3 regions of the Cupriavidus sp. FW216-B1 genome follow, and region 3 is predicted to be linked to each of the others. Evidence: predicted binding sites of a transcription regulator. Region 3 holds the regulator's gene; each other region holds the start of a gene.

Evidence for each region. The regulator LexA, encoded in region 3, represses DNA repair genes until DNA is damaged. The targets are predictions, from matches to a motif close to ACTGTATNNNNATACAGT.
Region 1: AC3WXD_RS04675 (CppA family protein) is a predicted target of LexA. The motif match lies at 1,292-1,309, and genes of this name have one in related genera.
Region 2: AC3WXD_RS14665 (PA0069 family radical SAM protein) is a predicted target of LexA. The motif match lies at 1,486-1,503, and genes of this name have one in related genera.

The regions. Positions count from the first base shown of each region.
Region 1 is NZ_JBYTEL010000001.1:1,072,389-1,075,659, reverse strand. Features, by position in the region: gene AC3WXD_RS04680 (aldo/keto reductase) at 1-910, shown strand, start outside; gene AC3WXD_RS04675 (CppA family protein) at 924-1,256, opposite strand; gene ppk1 (polyphosphate kinase 1) at 1,557-3,271, opposite strand, start outside.
Region 2 is NZ_JBYTEL010000006.1:41,065-44,335, reverse strand. Features, by position in the region: gene AC3WXD_RS14675 (D-amino acid dehydrogenase) at 1-798, opposite strand, end outside; gene AC3WXD_RS14670 (Lrp/AsnC ligand binding domain-containing protein) at 908-1,411, shown strand; gene AC3WXD_RS14665 (PA0069 family radical SAM protein) at 1,531-2,616, shown strand; gene AC3WXD_RS14660 (copper-transporting P-type ATPase) at 2,648-3,271, opposite strand, start outside.
Region 3 is NZ_JBYTEL010000036.1:24,292-27,562, reverse strand. Features, by position in the region: gene AC3WXD_RS33965 (DUF808 domain-containing protein) at 1-258, opposite strand, end outside; tRNA gene AC3WXD_RS33960 (tRNA-His) at 970-1,045, opposite strand; gene AC3WXD_RS33955 (hypothetical protein) at 1,204-1,374, opposite strand; gene lexA (transcriptional repressor LexA) at 1,495-2,151, opposite strand; gene AC3WXD_RS33945 (asparaginase) at 2,412-3,271, shown strand, end outside.

The DNA.
Region 1 (3,271 bases), on a different contig from region 3:
CGCCAATGACCGCGGCCAGAGCATCGCCACCATCCACGCGGCGCTGGACGCCGGCATCAACCTGCTCGACACCGGCGACTTCTACGGCGCCGGCCACAACGAGATGCTGATCGGCGAGGCGCTCCGGGGCCGCCGCGGGCAGGCGCTGGTGTCCGTCAAGTACGGCTCGCTGCGCGCGCCCGACGGCAACTGGCTGGGCATGGACGGGCGCCCGCAGGCGGTGAAGAACTTCATCACCTACAGCCTGCAGCGGCTCGGCACCGACCACATCGACATCTACCGCATGTCGCGGCACGACCCGGCCGTGCCGGTGGAGGACACCATCGGCGCCGTGGCCGATCTCGTGAAGGCCGGCTACGTGCGCCATATCGGCCTGTCGGAAGTGGGGCCGGAGATCATCGAGCGCGCCCACAAGGTGCATCCGGTCAGCGACCTGCAGATCGAATATTCGCTGCTCAGCCGCGGGCCGGAGGCCGGCATCTTCCCCGTGCTCAGGCGGCTGGGCATCGGCGTGACCGCCTACGGCGTGCTGTCGCGCGGCCTGATCAGCGGCTCGCGCCCCACCGGGCCGCGGGATTTCCGCGCCCACCTGCCGCGCTTCACCGGCGAGAACCTGGGCCGCAACCAGCAGCTCGTGGCTGCCCTCGGGCAGGTGGCGCAGGAACTGGGCGCGACCACGGTGCAGGTGGCGATCGCCTGGGTGCTGGCCAAGGGCCGCGCGCTCGGCGTGCAGATCGTGCCGCTGGTCGGCTCGCGCTCGCTGGCGCAGCTGGAGGGCGCGCTGGGGTCGCTGCGGTTGCCGCTGTCGGCGCAGGACATGGCCCGCATCGAGCAGGCGGTGCCGCGCGAAGCCGTGGCCGGCACGCGCTACGGCGAGGAACAGATGGCGTTTCTCGACAGCGAGCGCTGAGCCGGCAGTCTTGTCAGCGGGGGTTCCCGGCCAGCACCGACGGCGGCTGGGAAGCGGCCAGTGCCACCGCGTGCCGCGCCGCGGGCGCCGGGCGCGCCAGCATCTGGCGGATCGAGGCGAGGTAGCGGTCCCCGACTTCGCGCGTGGCGCGGTTGGCCTGCGCGCGCAGCGAGCGCCGCGGCGGCGGCGTGACGTTCAGGCTGCGGCAGATCGTGGACAGGTAGGGTTTGCGTTCCCCGGTCAGCCGCTGCGCTGCCGCCGCGAGGGCCGCGTCGCCGACCCGCGCGCGCAGCCACGCGAGGACCTGGCGGTCGTATTCGTTCTGGACCCGGACCAGATGTTCCATGATGGGCTCCTGAAATACTGTTCATGCATACAGTAACTGTAAATATATACAGTAATCGGGGGATTTCAAGGAACGGCGGATTCGGGGGAATGGATGTGGCTTATGAATAACCTGCCCGCCAATGCCGGCGCGGCGGCTGGCAGCCGGCCCGGGATTGCCCGGGCCGGACGGCGGCAGTGCCGGTTGCGGCAATGGGTGATGAGGTGGGGAAAGCGTGGCGGATGCCGCGCCGGACGGCCGGCGATCTGCCGCGATGAGGCGGCGCCGGCCGGCCCGGACGCGGGCGATGTCGAGGGGGCGCTACGCCAACTGGTTCATCAGCGTGTCCTGGGCGGACACCAGCCGGTGGCCGCGCCGGCGCCGGTAGCTGCCGTCCGGCTCCAGCTCCCAGGTATCGCGGTTGTCCTTGAGATAGCGCTTGAGGCCTTCCTCGATCACGCGCTTCTTGAGGGCCTTGTCCAGCACCGGGAAGCAGATCTCGACGCGGCGGAAGAAGTCGCGCTCCATCCAGTCGGCGCTGGACAGGCGCACGTCCTCGGCCTTGTCGTTGTAGAAATAGAAGATGCGCTCGTGCTCGAGGAAGCGGCCGAGCACGGAGCGCACCCGGATGTTCTCCGACAGCCCCGGCAGGCCGGGCCGCAGCGCGCAGGCGCCGCGCACGATCAGCTCGATCTTCACGCCGTCGCACGAAGCCTGGTACAGCGCCTCGATGATCTTCGGCTCCAGCAGCGCGTTCATCTTGGCGATGATCAGGCCCTTGCGGCCGGCCCTGGCGTGCCTGGCCTCGCGGCGGATGGCCTCGATCAGCGCCGCGTGCATGGTGAACGGCGACTGCCACAGGTGCGCGAGCGTGCCGGGATGGCCGAGCCCGGTCAGTTGCGAGAACACGTTGGCCACGTCGGCGGCGATGGCTTCCTTGCAGGTAAACAGGCCGATGTCGGTGAAGTTGCGGGCGGTCTGCGAATGGTAGTTGCCGGTGGAAAGATGCACGTAGCGGCGCAGCTTGCCGCCCTCGCGCCGCACCACCAGCGCCATCTTGGCGTGCGCCTTGTAGCCCACCACGCCGTACACCACGTGCGCGCCGGCTTCCTCGAGCTGCGCGGCCCAGTTCATGTTGGCTTCCTCGTCGAAGCGGGCCAGCAGCTCCACCACCACGCTGACTTCCTTGCCGCGCCGCGCCGCGCCGATCAGCGCGTCGAGCAGGGCCGAGTCGTTGCCGGCGCGGTACACCGTCTGCTTGATCGCCATCACGTCCGGGTCTTCGGCGGCCTGGCGGATGAAGTCCACCACGGGCGCGAACGACTGGTAGGGGTGGTGCAGCAGGATGTCGCCGTCGCGGATGGCGCGGAACATGTCGGTCTGCTCCTGCTGGAGCGCCTTCGGCAGGCCGGGCCGGCACGGCGGGTATTTGAGGTCGTCGCGCGCGACGCTGTCGGGCACCGGCAGCAGCCGCACGAGGTTGACCGGCCCGTTGACGGCGAAGACCTCGGTCTCTTCCAGTCCGAACTGGCCTTGCAGGAAGCGCGTCATCTTGGGCGAGCAGTTGTCCGCCACCTCGAGGCGCACCGCGTCGCCCAGGTGCCGCTGCGGCAGCTCGCCCTGCAGCGCGTCGCGCAGGTTGCGCACTTCGTCCTCGTCGACGAACAGCTCGCTGTTGCGGGTGACGCGGAACTGGTAGCAGCCGCGCACGCGCATGCCGGGAAACAGCTCGCCCACGTGCGCATGCAGGATCGAAGACAGGAACACGAAGCCGTGCGGGCAGCCCGAGATCTTGCTCGGCAGCAGGATCACGCGCGGCAGCGCGCGCGGCGCCTGCACGATGGCGGCGCCGGCTTCGCGGCCGAAGGCGTCCTTGCCTTCGAGCTCCACGGCGAAGTTCAGGCTCTTGTTGAGCACGCGCGGGAACGGGTGCGCCGGGTCGAGGCCGATCGGGGTGAGCATCGGCATCAGCTCGCGGAAAAAGAACTCGCGGATGTACTCGGCCTGCTCGGCGGACCAGTGCGGGCGCCGCAGGA
Region 2 (3,271 bases), on a different contig from region 3:
CGGCAGGATGTTCTTCAGGAACGGCGTCGACCAGCTTCCCAGCGCCACCACCACGAGGTCGGCCGTCACCGGCTGGCCGCCGATCATCGCGCCGGTGACGGTGTCGCCGCGGGTCAGCAGCCCGTCGATGGTGCGGTCGTAGTGGAACTTCACGCCGAGGCCCTCGGCCATCGCCGCGAGCTGGGTGGTGAACAACTGGCAGTCGCCGGTCTCGTCGTTGGGCAGCCGCAGGCCGCCGCTCAGCTTGTGGCTGACCGCGGCCAGCGCCGGTTCGCTCGCGGCGAGATCCCCGCGCGACAGCAACTGGTAGGGCACGCCGGCCTGCTCGAGCACGGCGATGTCCTTGGCGGCGCCGTCGAGCTGCTCCTGCGTGCGGAAGACCTGCAGCGTGCCTTGCTGGCGGCCTTCGTAGGCGATGCCGGTATCGGCGCGCAGCGCGCGGATGCAGTCGCGGCTGTACTCGGCCAGCCGCACCATGCGTTCCTTGTTGGTGGCGTAGCGCTCGGCCGAGCAGTTCATCAGCATCTGCCACATCCACTGCAGCTGGAACAGCGTGCCGTCCGGGCGCACCGACAGCGGCGCGTGTTCCTGGAACATCCACTTGATGGCCTTGAGCGGCACCCCGGGCGCGGCCCACGGCGATGCGTAGCCGGGCGAGATCTGCCCGGCGTTGGCGAAACTGGTGCCGAGCGCGGGCGCGGCCTCGCGGTCGATCACGGTGACTTCGTGGCCGGCGCGGGCCAGATACCAGGCGCTTGTCACGCCGATTACACCGCTGCCAAGGACGAGAACTCGCATAGTCGGGGGCTCGAAACCAAAAAAGAGGGTGGATAAAGTAATTCTCTCTATACTATTTAAATATATGCAGTCATAGTTATCGTAATTTTCAAGGAAACAGGAACTACTCATGAGAACGAGCCGGCAACCGGTGCGCAGCCTCGACCGGCTGGACCGCAAGATCCTGGCGCTGCTCCAGGCCGACGGGCGGATGTCGATGAAAGAGCTGGCCGAGGCCGTCGGGCTGACCATCACGCCCTGCATCGAGCGGGTCAAGCGCATGGAGCGCGACGGCGTGATCATGGGCTACTACGCGCGGCTCAATCCGGCCCTGCTGGGCAGCGGCCTGCTGGTGTTCGTGGAGATCTCGCTGGGCAACAAGTCGGGCAACATGTTCGAGCAGTTCCGCCGCGAGGTCTCGCGCATCCCGGAAGTGCTCGAATGCCATCTGGTGTCCGGCGATTTCGACTACCTCATCAAGGCGCGCATCCGCGAGATCGGCGAGTACCGCCGCCTGCTCGGCGACATCCTGCTGCAGCTGCCCGGCGCCGCGCAGTCCAAGAGCTACGTGGTGATGGAGGAAATCAAGGAGACGCTGGCGATCGCCGTCGACGAAAAGGCGCCGCTCGCCTGAGGGCGGCCCGCCAGCCCGCGGCGCTTTCCCGCGCGCCGCCACGCCCCCGGAAAACCTGCATGCGGCGCCTCGATACTGTATATTTATACAGTACATCGTAACGCGCAGCAGGAGTTGTCATGGCGTCACTCAAGACCGGTTTCCAGCGCGGCCGCGGGGCGCTTTCCAACGTCGAATCCCGCTTCGACGGCTGGTCGCGCGAGCCCGACGACGACGGCCTCGCGGCGGTCCTGGAAGCCCACGGCGAACTGCCCCCGCGCAAGACCATCGTGGTCCTCGAAGCGGCGAAATCGATCATCACGCGCAACCAGTCGCCCGACATCCCGTTCGACCAGTCGATCAACGTCTACCGCGGCTGCGAGCACGGCTGCTCGTACTGCTTCGCGCGCCCGACCCACGCCTACCTCGGGCTGTCGCCGGGGCTGGACTTCGAGACGCAGCTGTTCGCCAAGCCGAACGCGGCCGAGCTGCTGCGGCGGGAACTGAGCAAGAAGCACTACGTGCCCTCGGTGATCGCGCTCGGCACCAATACCGACCCTTACCAGCCGATCGAGCGGGAGCACCGGCTGACGCGCGCCATCCTGGAGGTGCTGGAGGAATTCAACCATCCGGTGGCCATCACGACCAAATCGTCGCTGGTCACGCGCGACGCCGACATCCTCGCCCGCATGGCGGCCAAGGGCCTGGCCCGGGTCTACGTCTCGATCGGCACGCTCGACGCGGACATCGCCCGGCGGCTCGAGCCGCGCGCCAATACGCCGGCCAGGCGCATGGAGGGCGTGCGGCGCCTGGCCGGGCAGGGCATTCCCACCGGCGTCATCGTGGCGCCGATCATTCCGGCGCTGACGGACTTCGACATCGAGCGCGTGCTCGAGACCGCCGCCGGGGCCGGCGCCGGGGCGGCCGGCTACGTCATGCTGCGCCTGCCTCTGGAGGTGCGGGACCTCTTCGTCGAATGGCTGGAGCAGCACTACCCGGGGCGGCGCCGCCACGTCATGAGCCTGATCGAGCAGATCCGCGACGGCAAGCACAACCAGTCCGAATTCGGCCAGCGCATGCGCGGCACCGGCATCTTCGCCGAGCTGGTCGGCAAGCGCTTCGCGCAGGCCTGCCGCCGCTTCGGGCTCAACCAGCAGCGCCCGCCCTTGCGGGCCGACCTGTTCCGCGTGCCGGAGCCGCCGTCCGCGCAGCAGTCGCTGTTCTGACGCGCCGCGCGCGGTGTCCGCCCTCGCTGGCCTACACCGCCGCGCGCCGCAGGCGCAGCGCATTGGAGACCACCGACACCGAGCTCAGGCTCATGGCCAGCGCGGCGAACATCGGCGACAGCAGCATCCCGGTCGCGCCATACAGGACGCCGGCCGCCAGCGGCACGCCCAGCGCGTTGTAGACGAAGGCAAAGCCGAGGTTCTGCTTCATGTTGCGGATGGTCGCCTCGGACAGCTTGCGGGCGCGGGCGATGCCGCGCAGGTCGCCCTTCACCAGCGTGACCTGGGCGCTGTTCATGGCCACGTCCGTGCCGGTGCCCATCGCGATGCCGACGTCGGCCTTGGCCAGCGCCGGCGCATCGTTGATGCCGTCCCCGGCCATCGCCACCACGCGGCCTTCCTGCTGGAGCCGGGCGACCAGCGCCAGCTTGTCCGCCGGCCTGACCTCGCCGTGGTATTCGCCGATCCCCAGCTTGCCGGCCACGGCCCGGGCCGTGGCCACGCCGTCGCCGGTGGCCATCACCACGCGGATGCCCTGCGCCTGCAGGCTGCGCAGCGCTTCCGGCGTGGTCGCCTTGATCGGGTCCGACACCGCCAGCAGGCCGGCCAGCGTGCCGTCGACGGCCAGGTACATGACGCTCGCGCCCTGCGCGCG
Region 3 (3,271 bases):
CGCCCACGGAATCGCGGCGCTGATCGCCAGCGCGGACGGCACCAGGATTGCCTTGTTGCGCAGCGATCCCTTTGCCACTGCCCACACCACCGGCAGCTCCCGGTCGGCCTTCATGCCCGTGACTTGCTGCGCGTTGAGAGCGAGATCGTCGCCGAGCACGCCGGCGGTATTCTTGGCGGCGAGCTTGCTCATGGACGCGATGTCGTCAAGGATCGAGGTGATGTCGTCGATCAGCAGCAAGAGGCTCGAGCCGGCCATATCCAGATCTCCTGGTGTGTAGTGGGTATCGGGACAAACAGCGTCGCCCCGCAATTTCCGCGCGCATGGGGAGTGCGGTGTCAGGATAATGCCTTCCCCATGTGGATGGCATGTCCGCCATGAATCGAGAGGCAGTGGCCGGGGCATCTTGCATGGCCACTCGATGGCGGTCAGGTCCCGAAGTCCGCAAGACATCGGAACCACGCATCGGCCAAAAAAGAAAACCCCGCCGGACACGAATGCCCGGCGGGGACAGGAAGCCGCACCGTACCCAGCGGAGGATGACGATGCGAGATTGAAGGCTATCAGGATGCGGAGACATGGACTGTCAACAACTGTCACCGCGGCTGCGGCCGCCGTTCCGCCAAAAAAAAGCCGCTGGGCCGGGGGAGCAGCGCAGCGGCATCGGGAAGTGTCGAATATGAGCACCAAGGGGATGGTGCCGCGGCCAGCATAAGAAGCAACGTACCGTTTGACTGTCAACAATTGCAAAATGGCCGGCCTCGCATGCGCGATAAGCGGGTCAACTGGCGACGTTGGTTTGAGGAGGGGAGTCCGGGCAATGGCAAATTGGAGCATCGGTGCGATGCTTGCCAGCGGCAGAAAACAAAAACGGCGCCAGAGGCGCCGTTGGGTATATCCGCTTTTATCGGATATCTTGTATCGCGAACGGCTGGTTAATGCTTAAGCCGTCGATACCGAAGAGAATTCTGGGGTGGCTGATGGGACTCGAACCCACGACGACAGGAATCACAATCCTGGACTCTACCAACTGAGCTACAGCCACCGTCGTTGTCTTTCAGCTGAGTGCTGATCGACGAAAAACAAGATTATACAAACTTCATTGGCACATGGCTAGTACTTCGCCTCAAAAAATTTCATGAGGCTGGCGCATGCGGCGAATGGCAACCGTCTCCACGCTGCGCCACCACGTGGCACGCGCCATTACACGGACAGCTTGGGAAGGTCTTCCAGTTCGAGCATGCGGCAGATGGCGGCCATGCTGCCGACCATCGTGCGCCGCTGCGCGCCCTGGTAGATGCGCACGCCTTTGGACTGGCGGAACGGAACGGGCTTGACGGGGCGGCGGGTGGAGAAGCGATTGGCTGGGAGCATGGCTACACCTGGTGATTTGCAACAACAGTTGTCGGCATCCGCAGCGCGGATGGCGTTGGCATATCGGGTGCAGCTCGAGGCGGGCGAACCCGCTCCAGCCGCACTTGAGGCTTGGGGCTTTTAGAACGCGCCGGTACGGATCAGGCCGACGGCGATGCCTTCCAGGGAGAATTCTTCCCGGTCCGGCTGGACGATGATGTTGCTGAAGTCGGGGTTCTCCGCGATCAGTTCGATCGTGTCGCCGCGGCGGTTGAGGCGTTTGACGGTGACGTCCTCGCCGAGCCGGGCCACGACGATCTTCCCGTTGGCGGCTTCGCTGGCGCGCTTGACCGCGAGCAGGTCGCCGTCGAGGATGCCGGCGTCGCGCATGCTCAGGCCGCGCACGCGCAGCAGGTAGTCGGGCTGGACTTCGAAGACGGAGGCATCGACCTGGTACTGGCGGTCGATGTGTTCGGCGGCCAGGATCGGGCTGCCGGCGGCGACGCGGCCGACCAGCGGCAGCGTCAGCTGCATGACGCCCGCCATCGGCAGCGAGAACTGGTCGGGCAACTCGGAGTCGCTGCGCGATACCTTGAGGCGGATGCCGCGCGACGCGCCGGGGGTGAGTTCGATCACGCCCTTGCGGGCCAGCGCGCGCAGATGCTCTTCCGCGGCATTGGGCGAGGAGAAGCCGAACTTGGCGGCAATCTCGGCACGCGTGGGCGGAAAGCCGGTGTGCTGGAGAGTGCTGCGAATCAGGTCGAAAATCTGCTGCTGCCGCGGTGTCAGGGTCGCCATAGTCGCCGTTGTTCGCTGTTGTTTTCGCTGTTATTGGAAGGCACTGTACGTTTAAACAGTATGCTGTGATTTTATACAGTATCGAGTGAAGTGCAAGCGGAATTTTTAGGACGCGGCGCATCGACGAATAGTTTGCAACACGCCTGCCTGCGGGCGCGCCTTGCGGGTGTCGGGATGCGCAGGGTTACAATCCGCGGCACGCGGTGCCCGTTCCGGGCGCGCGTTTTTTTCGACTCCAGGCTTCCTACACGTCCCCCGCCATGTCCTCACTGCGTCGCGTCGTTGTGCTTGCCACCGGCGGCACCATTGCCGGTTCTTCGTCCAATCCCGCCAGCAGCGCGAAGTACCAGGCCGCCACGGTGCCGGTGTCGGCGCTGCTCGGAGCCGTGCCCGCGCTTGGCGAGGTAGCGCGCATCGAGGCGGAGCAGGTGGCGCAGGTGGACAGCAAGGACATGTCGTTCGCGCTCTGGTCCAGGCTGGTCGAGCGGATCCGCTTCTGGTCGGCGCAGCCCGACGTCGCCGGCATCGTGGTGACGCACGGCACCGATACGCTGGAGGAAACGGCGATGGTGCTGCACCTGGCCTGCGAGGCCACGCTGCCGGTGGTGCTGACCGCGGCCATGCGGCCGTCGACTTCGCTGTCCGCGGACGGCCCGCTGAATCTGCTCGACGCGGTGCGCGTGGCCAGCCATCCGGCGTCGGCGGGGAAGGGCGTGCTGCTGGTCGTCAACCAGGAGATCCACGCCGCGCGCGACGCCGTGAAGGCGCACACGGCGGCGGTGAACGCCTTCGCTTCGCCGGCGGGCGGCCCGGTCGGTTATGTGCAGGACGATTTCGTCTGCTTCACCCGCGCCCCGCTGCGGCTGCCGGTCGCGGCCATGCCGGTGCCGGCGGCGTGGCCGCAGGTGGAAATCCTGGCCAGCTACGCGCAGCCGGGCCGGGTGATGGTCGATGCGCTGGTCGCGGCCGGGGTGAGCGGCCTCGTGGTGGCCGCCGCGGGCAACGGCTCGATCCACCAGTCGCTGGCGGAGGCGCTGGCCGAGGCCGCCGCGGCGGGCGTGGCGGTCGTGCGCAGCTCGCGCACCGGGGCCGGGCATGTGGCGATGCCGGCGCAGCCGCG